2 regions of the Flavobacterium sp. NPDC079362 genome follow, and region 1 is predicted to be linked to the other one. Evidence: riboswitches for the same ligand, from Rfam matches in the RefSeq annotation. Region 1 holds a riboswitch; the other holds the start of a gene.

Region 1 (5,992 bases):
CAATTCTATTTATGGCAAGCAGATGTTCCTAATTTAGCAGATGATCGTTTTAATAATCAGGAATCTTTAAATTCTTTTTTAAGAGGATATTCTAAACCGGAAGATTTATTTCAGGACTTATTGAATAAACCAATTAGTAAATTCCCAAAAGGTCAGGCAATCGATCGCTTTAGTTGGATTGTTTCTGATTACAGCGTTTTGGAACAAGAACTTCAGGGAACTACAAAAAATAATGGTGTAGATTTTAGATTGGGCTATAGACCGGGAAGCGCGACTAATTTAGTGGGCTATGTGCGTTATATTATTCCAAATTCTGATGCTTCGAACAAAGATATCAAACGTGGAGATCTTTTTACAGCCGTAAACGGAACCCAACTTACAGTTTCAAATTATCAGGCACTTTTAGCGGCTGATAGTTTTACTTTAAATATGGCTTCTTATACCGGAACTGATTTTGAATCTAACGGAAAGACAGTTGCACTGGTTAAGACAACTCTCAATGAAAATCCAGTTTTTATTAATAAAGTAATTCCATCAGGAAGTTCAAAAATTGGTTATTTAATGTACAATGGTTTTTATGCCAATTATGATTCACAGCTTAATGCAGCTTTTGCTGAGTTAAAATCACAAGGAATTACAGATCTTGTTTTGGATTTAAGATATAACGGAGGTGGTTCTATACAAACAGCAACACGTTTGGCAAGTATGATTACGGGACAATTTACCAATAAGATTTTTGCTAAAGAAAAATGGAATGCAAAAATTAATGAGTTTTACGAAAGCGAAGATCCGGAATCATTGAATAACAGGTTTGTTGACAAAATAGACGGAGCTGCAATTAATAGCTTAAACTTGTCAAAAATATATATTATAACAACAAGCGGTACAGCATCTGCGAGTGAATTAGTAATAAACGGATTAGCGCCTTATGTTTCTGTAATTCAGGTAGGTGAGACTACTGTTGGAAAAAATGTAGGTTCGATAACTTTATATGATTCTCCAACTTTTGGAAAAGCACAAAGAAATCCTAATCATAAATATGCAATGCAGCCCCTGGTTTTGAAAATTGTAAATGCTGCTGATTTTGGCGAATATACAGACGGTTTAAAACCTACTTACGAACAATTAGAGCGCATAACTAATTTAGGTGTTTTAGGAGATTCGTCAGAGCCATTACTAAGTGTTGCCATTTCGAAAATTACCGGATCAACGGGTAAAAAAGTACAATTAGATAAAGGAATAGTTTTAAGGAACTTTACAGATAGTAAAGCAATGACCGGAACAAGAGATCAAATGTATATAGAGAAAGCGCCGGAAGGACTTTTAAGAGCATTAAAATAAGACCAATAAAAAAGGCTTTCAGAAATGAAAGCCTTTTTTTATGTTCAGGAACTAAAACTTAATCTGCTTTTAGATTAGTTATTAAAGTAGAAACCGTTTGGTAAAATAGATACTCCAAATTTATTTAAAACCGTTCCTGTTAAAGAATAAAGATAAATGTTTCCGTTATCCTGATAGTTTACTGCGTCAGCCACATATAATTTACCATTTTTTGCAGCAAAGCCATAAAGAGAACCAACCTCTTTTGCTTTAAATGTTTCTGCTGTTGGTAAAGCCGTTGCGTTTGTTGCCATAGAATAAATACTGTTTCCAATAGTATAATATATTTTGCTATTGTCAATATCTAAGAAATCAGGATGCGTTAGTCCGGGAAAATCAAGAGTAGATGTTACTGCATTCGTGCTTAAATTAACTTTAACGATTTTACCGGTTGTTTCCGGCGCTGCATAACTAGGTCTTCCGTTGCACAATACATATAGAGTTCCGTTTTCTTTTACTAATGAACTAGGAACATCACCTACTACAAAATTTGATGTAACTGTATTATTTGCAGCGTTTATTATACTCAGTGAGTTTCCTTGTCCGCCTCCGCCTTTGTGCGCTACATAAAGTTTACCGTTGTTCTCAACTATTTTTTCAGGACCTTCAACTACAGGAATTGTAGAAGTAACAGCATTTGAGGTAAGATCAAGAACCGCTACATAATCATCTGTTTTAATAGCGATATCTCCCCAGTTTGTTATATATCCTTTTCCATTTGCAAAAGCAATGTATCTTGGGTTTTTTATGTTTGTAGTAATAGTGGTAATACTTTTGAAAGTATATCTGTTAACGACTTCGATTTTATTAGAACCGTTTACAACAATATAAGCTACATCACCATTAAAACTAACAGATAAAGGAGTGTCACCAGTAACTTTGCCTGGGTTTACTAAAGTAAATACGTTGTTTTCTATTTGTAAATCATCTGATAAATAAGAGATACTTCCATTTGGCGTTAAAAAATTACCTTCGTTAACAATGAATAGCCCACCATCATAATCTCCTCTTGGCGCTTGATTATCATTGTCATCATTGCTACACGACACAAGAAATACCGAGCTTATCGCAATGGTTAAAAACAGTTTATTAAATCTTTTCATGATATTTAAAAATTAAGGTTAATGTATAAAGTATAGTTTGTTCCGGGCATCTGTCTGCTTATGACAGGTTGATAGTTTTCGTTCCAGATATTAAATATTTGAAAGCCAATTTTGTAACTGTTCTTTTTTCCAAAATCATAATCAGCTCCAAAATTTCCAACGTTATAATCTTTTACTCTGGTTGCAGGATTATTAAAAGGAGTGCTGTAAACATCGCCATTATATAAATACTGAAAATAAGAGGATACTTTTTTCCAATTGTACGAAACCGATCCTGTTAGTTTATGATAAGGAACATATACAAGTTGCTTATAGACCAATTCACCGCTTATTAACTGTTTGCTTTCTGAAACAGTATAGGCATAAGTACCATTAAGCGTAAAATTATGGTTGTCTATTTTAGTTCTCCATTCCAGAAGTACTTCGGCTCCATAAGCTCTCACTTTTTTTGTGTTTTCAGGCGACCAATTGTCTCCGCCTCCTTGTGATGGTACCCAGCGCAATAAGTCTGTGATCGAATTGTAGTAAGTAGTTACAGATAATGAAAAGTTTTTCGTGAAAAATTCACTGCCAATTTCCGCCTGATAAGATGTCTCAGGTTTTAAGTTAGGATTACCGCTTCCTTCCCAAAACAAATCATTGTAAGTAGGCATTCTGAAATTTTTAGAAGCATTGAATTTTATGCGATAAAAATCGGTAAACAAATACCTTGTTCCTAAAGAAAAAAGAAAAGGATTGCCATAATTGTCGGTTACTTCCTGACGAATACTAGCGTTATAATCCCATTTATCAGTTACTAAATGACTTAATAATAAACTTGCAGAACCTATTTCTCTTTTTACATTATTGATGCTTGATCCGTATCCTTTATTACGATTATAGTCAATGATCGAATTAAGTTTTATTTTGTCATTTACATCAAAAGCCAAATCATATTTTATAATTGAGGTTTCGACTTTTCCATAAGTAAACAAATCAGAATCTATGTCAGAGAAATATTTATAAGATTCACCAATATGAGCTAATTTTACTTTCGAAGTAAACCGATCAAATTTATTTTCCCATTCTAAAAGGTTTCGGGTATTAAAATCGCCGTATTTTGTTTTGGATGCTGTAGGAGTAGTTAAAGAAAAATGACGCTCAGAATCATAAAACTGGCTGTATAATTTTATAGTATTCTTAGAATTGATTTTATAACCAAAAGTGGTGTTCATACTCGTATTGTAGTATTCTCCATTGATGTTTTTCTGATCCGTATTTCCAGGATATTTAAAATCATTTTCTGAACTGTTTCTGGAAAAACTTACTTGCAGACTATACTTATTTGATGAAACCATAGTGCGATAATTGGCACTGTAAGTATCGTAACTGCCGGCACTAAAAAAGAGATGGTTTGAAAACTCTTTTTTAAATTGTAAATCATTGTTAAGGTGTATACTTCCGCCTATGGCACTGCTGCCGTACAGAACACTTCCGCCCCCGCCTTTTACAGCTATAGAATTGAAATCTCTTGTTCCGATGGTGTTGAAATCTGTCTGACCCAGAAATTGCGAATTGATATTGATACCATTCCAGATAACGGCAGTTTGTGATGCGGTAGTTCCTCTAAAAGAAGGGCCGGATGTCATGCCAAGACCATTTTCTTTAAAATAAATAACAGTATTGTAATTTAAAAGGGAAGTTAAGGAAGATTGATTTTTATTAATGACAGAATCATTCAATACCTGAACTGATTGTGAGTTCGAGTATTTCTTAAGATTGGTATCAGAAACGATGACTTCTTTTAATTTATTAATAGAATCACTTTGCGCCGAAATAATCTGGCACAACAACAGTAAACAAAAAGCAAAAAGTTTTTTTAAAGTCATAATTTCAATACTCTTTTTCCCGAGAGCTCGATATTTGTTACAAAGGCAGGTCTCCTGGCTTGCGTCTTGTTGTTTACCTTCCCATTCGCCGGGGCGAGCAGTGGTTTTGTAGTTAACAACAAGCATTCGTTTAAGAACAAAGCTTACAGTTGCGGGTACAGCTCAAGATTTTTTTAATTATTTACTTGATTCCCTTTTAATGTGTTTAAAATGAACACAACCTTAATTTCGTGCAAAGATAAAGTTAAAATTGTCGATTTTTCAAATTTGTTTGAGTTTTAAAAACAAATTCTGAACAAAAAGACGTTTATAGTTCAATTTTGATGACTTGCCCAAAATCTACCTTATTGTTAAAGGCGTCTTTTAATGGCAGCGAACTATGATGACATAATATACTTCGAATTACACCGGCATGCGCAACAATAACGACAGGCGTTGTTATTTCTTTTGAAAGCTGCGATAAAAAATCACCAGCTCTTTTATGTAATTCTATAAATGATTCCCCGTTTAAAGCATTAATATTTACAAAATCTTCCATCCAGGGATTGAGTTGTTCCGGTGGAATATCGTTCCAGTTTTTCATTTCCCAATCACCAAAATTCATTTCTAGCAGTCGTGCATCTTTTTCGAATGAATTTGCCTGTATGTTTTTCTGAATGTATTCGGCCAAAATCATACAACGTTTTAAGGGACTCGAAAAAATAACAGCTTCTGAGGGTAATTGCAAAACAATGTTTTCGAAAATGTTTTCAAAAGGTTCTGCTAAACCCACATCCGATTGTCCGTAGCAAACTCCTTTCTCGCAAATCGTTTCGGTATGACGGACTAGATAAATTTCCATATCAAAAGAATGCTTAAATAATAAATAACTTCACAAACTTGTTGTGTTGCTCCCAGGCAATCTCCGGTATAGCCGTCGATCCATTTTTGAAAATAACGAGCTAAAAAATAGCGCATTACAAATACCGGAATTACAGCTAAAAGAAATTGATATTGAAAATAAGATAAAACCAATAACGGAATTAACCCAAAGAAAAATGAACCTAAAATTTCTTTCCAGGTATTTTCTTTAGCAATAGGTTTGCTTTTGCTCGAAGCGTCTTCGCGAGAATATTCGTGAGTAAAAATAATCGATATAGCAGCAAGACGACTTAAAGCATGCGCGGAAATAAATAAAAGAAAAATCTGGAAAAGAGCGATAGCATTATCTGCCTTAAAAAGCGAAACAGATTCTGAAAGCAATTTGAATTTTAATAAAAAAAGCAAAACCAAACCAATTGCTCCATAAGCGCCAATCGCACTATCTTTCATAATGATCAGGATTTTTTCTTTCGTCCATCCTCCGCCAAAACCATCGCAAACATCAGCAAATCCATCTTCATGAAAGGCGCCGGTTGTTAGTACAGATATAATAAGAGCAATAATCACTGCAGTTTCTGTTGAGAGAAAAAAAGAAGAAAGATAAAAAGCCAGAAAGGAAATGGTTCCCACAATCCAACCAATCAAAGGAAAATAACGTGTGGCTTTATTCAAATAATCAGGATGATGATCAATGTTTTTAGGACAAGGAATTCGGGTGTAGAACATTAAGGAAGTGAAGAAGATATGTAGTTCTTTTTTCATTTTTAATATAAATTTAAT
Region 2 (5,992 bases), on a different contig from region 1:
CATTTGATATGTATTTGCTATAATTTCCCGGCTCTTTTGTTACATTTATTAAAGATGAATATGTTTTTACTGCTCCATTTGTCGTGACCTTTAATGTCAGTGGATAATTCTTTAGATAAGGAGTGATAAAATCCAACTCGGCATTTTGTGAAATTACTGAATCATTTACACTCCATGTCAATTGAGAGTTGGCAGGAACTTTCGGGACAATATTTAGTACTTTAAAACGATCAATTGTATATGATTCTTTGAGTATAACGGTGGGATCTATAATTCCCAGATCATCTTCTCTATCAGTTCCACATGCAATAAATCCCAGTAAGAGAGTTAAAGACAATGTGGCTTTTAAAATTTTAAAGTGTTTTTTTTTCATAGTATTTAAATTGGGTATTTATTACAAATGCAATTGCACGTAATAGGAAAGGATTAAAAAAATGTGGTTTTTATTGTTCTAATTTGTGGTTATAAAAGCGATATGTGCCGGAATGTTTCCTGCTGTAGTTTTCCATTTTAATTTTCCATCGGGAGTAAAACAATAGATATAACCTGTTACTACATAATTTTGTGCATCGGTAATGTATATTTCTTTTGTTTCGGGATTTACCTGAAGTCCATACGGAATCATTATTTTTTTGTCTGTACCGTCTGTGATTACTTTATCACTAATTACTTTTTTTGTTTTGGTATCTAAAATTCCGTACGTAACTTTATTACTATTGGTGAGATAACTCCAGGAAACACTATAAAAATAAAGCAGATCATCTACAAGGCACATTCCTGAAACGGGAATATCAAGCTGCATTTTTTTCTCATCTGTCTGGCTGTCTATCACAAAAAGATTAGAAGGTGTATTGTAATAATCTCCTCTTGAACTTACATAAATATCTCCTCTGCTGTCTATTTGCATACCATAGAGATTGATTCCCACATCTATTTTTTTAGTTTCGGTAAAGGTTTCCAGATCAATAACGGAAACTGTTCTGTCGTAATTAGGAACTCTGTAACCTCCTGAATTTGCTACATAAAGTTTGCCGTTACGTATTACCATTTGTTCAGGTTGATATCCAACTGTTACTTTTCGTTTTATTTCTAATGATGTTGTATCAATTTCAGCAACAAAACCTATCTCAGCATTGGGATCAATGGCTACAGGACCTGCGTAAGAACTGATATAAGCTTTGTCTTTATAAAAGGCTACATATCTACAATTGGGAATGTCTATTTTCTTGATTCGTTTTGCTGTCCATTTGTCTATAACCTCAACTTTGTTTGAGCAATTGATTACTGCATACACTTTATTGCCGTATATTTTTATATCATTACCCACATCTCCCAGTTCTTTGACAACTGTAGGATTGCGTTCTGAATAAATATCTGTGGTATAATTTCCGGTTCTGTAATTGAATACATCAATACTGGCACGATTCATTCCCATATTACCCTCGTTAAGAAGATAAAAACCTTCGACTTTACCACCGCTTCTGGGTGCAGCAACGCTTTTATCTGAGGATGGAAAAACTGTTTCTTCTTCTCTGCAGGAAACAAAAGCAACGGCTATAAATAAACTAAGGACTAATTTTGTTGTTATCTTTTTCATAGCTCAATACTGATTGTAAATTTTAATGTACGGCCCGGCATTGGATAATTATAAATTACCTCGTATTGCTGATTGAGGACATTATTAAGTTCTACTGATCCTTTCATTTTATACTGTTGAAATGCAAAAGATTTTTGTACCGCTAAATCGTGGGTGTACCAAGGCTGAACTTCATTTACTTTTATATTGTTGACATTACCATTGTATCGCTTTCCTACATATATAAAACTATAATTGAAATTCCAGGTTTTATAATCAGCGTTTAATATTCCGGATCCGCTGTGCCAGGGTGTATATGGAATCTGATCTCCATAAGATGATAATTCTAAACCTGCGAATTTTGTATAATCCCTACTTTGTGAATACGTATAAGTAAGATTTGTGGCTAGATTTACCTGACCAAAATGTATTCCCATATTCACTACAGATTCTATTCCTTGTCCTTTTACCTGCCCTATATTGGTCATCATCCATCGGAATAAGTTTCCGGTTGGGGCTGCTACTATTTTGTCTTTGGTATTGGTATAATAACCATCAACCTGAAAAGATAATTTATCGAAAAAACCTTTTTCTATTGGCAAATTATAAGTAAAACCAACATCATACTGATTCATGTATTCCGGTTTTAAAGTACTGGAACCAACCATTGTATAATACAAATCATTGAAAGTGGGCATTCTGAAAATACGTTTTGCAAATGCTCTTACAGTAAAATCATATTGCTTAAACGGTGTGTAACCTATAAATAATGCAGGCGTAAACTCTTGTTTGTCGGGAGCTTTTGCATTGTATCGCACTTCTTCCTGAACATAAGTGCCTACAACATTTCCCAAAACTTTAAATCCTCCAAATCTGTAAGAACTTGCGAGAGAAAATAACGCTGTATATCGCTGTGGAAATGAAAATTGGGTTTGTATCCCTCTTCTTGTTGCGTTTAACTTGTTGTACTGAAAATCTGTAGACAGCGAAACATCCCAGGTTGGTAATATGCTGTACATATTTACTGCTGAGAAATAATATTCCTGTTGATAATAGCTGTCGTCTGATTGTGCGCCTTCGGTAACCGTTTCACCTAATATATTGGTAGTGTCTCTGGCCACATAATGCGTGTAATCGTAAGCATATTTTGCCTTTGCCTGAAATTTATATTTATCTGTAAAATCTTTCACTAGGGTACCTTGTGCGAAAAAATTCTTATCGTACTGTCTAAAGCCGTCAGAAAACTTATTCTCGACAATCGCTCCCGGTGCTCCTCGATCTGAATCGTAATAATATACTTTAGCATCCCAGGAACCATTATTTATTTTTCCGTAAAGCCCGGATTCAAATCGTAGTGCTTCTATATCGCTGTTATGTCTGGTGGCAGTCGTATCATATGCAACAGATCCGTCTAGATTGTTTCTTTTGTACCTGTATTTGTATTCACCATTAGATTTAATGTATTCAGAGCTTACACTCATACTTACTTTGTCGCTCAATTTTTGCTCCCACCTAAATGAAGGATCAATATAATTGATAGACATTGTTTTATATCTTACTAATAAATTTGTTTTTTTTGTACCAACAAAAACAGGACGTTTTGTCCTTAAATAAATAGTAGAAGCAGCGGCAAAATCTTTGGCAGATTGGAAAATTTCACTTTTCTGTCCGTTATACATCGTCAGTGATTCCATATCATCTAAGGAGTATTTTCCCAAATCTGTTACGCCATTCTGAGCATTTCCTAATTGTATCCCATCATAAAAAACACCTACATGATGTGTTCCCATATTACGGACATCTACTGTTTTGAGTCCGCCAAGACCACCATAATCCTTAATTTGAGTTCCCGCAAAATACCGAAGAGCATCTGCAACGTTGTGACTTGCCAAATTTTCGAGCAATTTTCCTGAAAGGGACTGTACCGGAATTACTTCCTGATAAGGTTTTCCTTTTAATATTACTTCTTTTAAAACCCGCAAACTATCATTTGATACTTGTGAATGAAGCAAAAACGGAGCAAACAATATAAAAATGAAAAAGAGTATTTTTTTTGTATTATACATCACTGATTTAATTAAATAAACTCCAGAATAATAATCAAAAGCAATAAGAGAGAATCCCATTATAAATAACAGGTCAGTTCTTGTTGTTTGACTTTATTCCACGAAAGTCTTAAACTATGTGATTTGTGGCAGGTCTCCTGACTTGTTCCATCTTTAAACAACCTTCTCATCCGGCTCAGCGAACAATGGCATTAGTAACGTTTAAAGACTTGTGTAGAACTTACAGTAGCGGGTCTGTTCAGGATTTGCACCTGATTCCCTTTTAACTATTTTCTTAAAAACTAAAAAAATAGACCAAAATCTGGTGCAAAGATAGAATTATCTTTATAAAGAAGAGGTATTATCAAATGCAATTTATGTTTATCGCAATAAATGAAGAATTAAATACAATATCACATTAAAAAGTTAATTGACCAGTACTAAACTTCGGACGTTAACAAATTATATAGATAATTGATCAACACCTTAAATTCATGTCATAAAATCACAAAAACCACTAACAATCAATAAATTAACACTTATTCTTGTTAATAATTAATTAAAAAAAATTAAATTTAACTATTGTTTTAAAATTACTATCAACTAAATCCAATTTTGATATGAATTTAAGATCTCTACACTCCCCTTATTTCTATTTATTTGTATTGTTTTTTTTCTGTAGTTCAAACGTTTTTTCTCAATGTTTTGAAATCCAGAGTATCTTGGTTGATGCTTGTGGGGTCCAAGAAGGGCGTAACGAAATGGTACGCTTTAAAGTTGGTAGTGCTCCATTAAACATAAATACCTTAACAGTAACATGGCCCAATAATGCTTGGCAGGGCATTGTTCAGGATTTGACAACGGCAGCTGTTGTCGCTCAATTAAATACTGATATAAGTGCTGCAGGCGGATGCGGACAAATACTAGAACCTCCCGGAGGAATATTACCTGCTAATGCAACCGCTATATTAGTTACTAGTTATCTGATGGTTACTAGTGATAATTCATTTGGTCCTTTATCCGAAAATATATATATGGTTTTTCAAGATGCTACAACTACTGTTGGGCACTTTGCCAACCAATCTATCGCACCTCCTAATGGGAGAACGCTTGTGATGAATTTTAGTGGTTGTTTGGATACTGTTACCTATGACAAATCAATGTTGACTAATACAAGTGGGGCAAATACTCCCGCTGACGGTGCTACAGTAAATTTTACCCCAGCCGGACTTGCCACTTACACCAATAACGGTTGTAAAGCACCTGTACCACCTTTTACAGTTGATGCCGGACCTCCTACCTTAACGGCTTGTGCAGGAGCAACAATTACTTTGAATGGTACTGCAGTAGGGCAAACTTCAGTTGCCTGGTCTGCGTCGTCGGGTTCTTTTTCTCCATCAACTACAACTACAACCGATTATACAGTTCCGACTGCAGCGGGTGGAACAACTATAGTATTGACGCTAAAAGCTACTAATAGTTGTGGGCTAGATATTACTGATACTATTAATTTATTAGTAACGTCCAACACAACACCAAACTTTGCAACAACTTTGACTTTGTGTAGTAGTGATACTGCACCAACTTTGGCTCTGACTTCTCCAAACGGAATCACAGGAACATGGAGTCCAAACATTATTGACACTGCAACAAGTGGCAACTATACTTTTACTCCAAATACAGGACAATGCGGCACAACCGCAACTCTTGCAGTGACCATAACTCCACCAACAATTCCTGATTTTGCTACAACTTTGACATTGTGTAATGGCGATACTGCACCAACTTTGGCTCTGACTTCTCCAAACGGAATTACGGGAACTTGGAATCCTGCAGTAGTCAATACTACAACAAGTGGCAATTATATTTTTACTCCAACTGCGGGATTGTGTGCGACAACTACTAGTTTAGCCGTTACCATAAATCAACAAATAACTCCTGATTTTGCTACGAGTTTACCGTTGTGTAGCAGCGATACTGCGCCAACTTTGGCTTTAACCTCCCCAAACGGAATCACAGGAACCTGGAGTCCTTCGGTAATCAATACTACAACAAGTGGCAATTATATTTTTACGCCAAATGCGGGACAATGCGCAACAACTGCTAGTTTAGCCGTTACCATAAATCAACAAATAATACCTGATTTTGCTACGAGTTTACCGTTGTGTAGCAGCGATACTGCGCCAACTTTGGCTTTAACCTCCCCAAACGGAATCACAGGAACCTGGAGTCCTGCGGTAATCAGTACAACAACAAGTGGCAATTATATTTTTACTCCAACTGCGGGACAATGTGCGACAACTGCAACTTTAGCCGTTACCATAAATCAACAAATAATACCTGATTTTGATACAACTTTGACATTATGTAA

Evidence for each region. A riboswitch is a leader RNA that binds a small molecule or an ion and turns the genes downstream of it on or off. The one in region 1 is predicted to bind cobalamin.
Region 2: it holds a riboswitch for cobalamin, as region 1 does, so the genes downstream of both, ACQKCJ_RS14085 (TonB-dependent receptor) here and ACQKCJ_RS11295 (TonB-dependent receptor plug domain-containing protein) in region 1, are expected to answer to the same signal.

What each region holds. Positions count from the first base shown of each region.
Region 1 is NZ_JBNNFM010000010.1:104,715-110,706, forward strand. It holds gene ACQKCJ_RS11285 (S41 family peptidase) at 1-1,341, shown strand, start outside; gene ACQKCJ_RS11290 (YncE family protein) at 1,416-2,483, opposite strand; gene ACQKCJ_RS11295 (TonB-dependent receptor plug domain-containing protein) at 2,489-4,351, opposite strand; cobalamin riboswitch at 4,379-4,591, opposite strand; gene cobC (alpha-ribazole phosphatase) at 4,659-5,192, opposite strand; gene ACQKCJ_RS11305 (adenosylcobinamide-GDP ribazoletransferase) at 5,177-5,974, opposite strand.
Region 2 is NZ_JBNNFM010000015.1:59,483-65,474, reverse strand. It holds gene ACQKCJ_RS14095 (cell surface protein) at 1-373, opposite strand, end outside; gene ACQKCJ_RS14090 (YncE family protein) at 452-1,597, opposite strand; gene ACQKCJ_RS14085 (TonB-dependent receptor) at 1,594-3,642, opposite strand; cobalamin riboswitch at 3,753-3,956, opposite strand; gene ACQKCJ_RS14080 (gliding motility-associated C-terminal domain-containing protein) at 4,242-5,992, shown strand, end outside.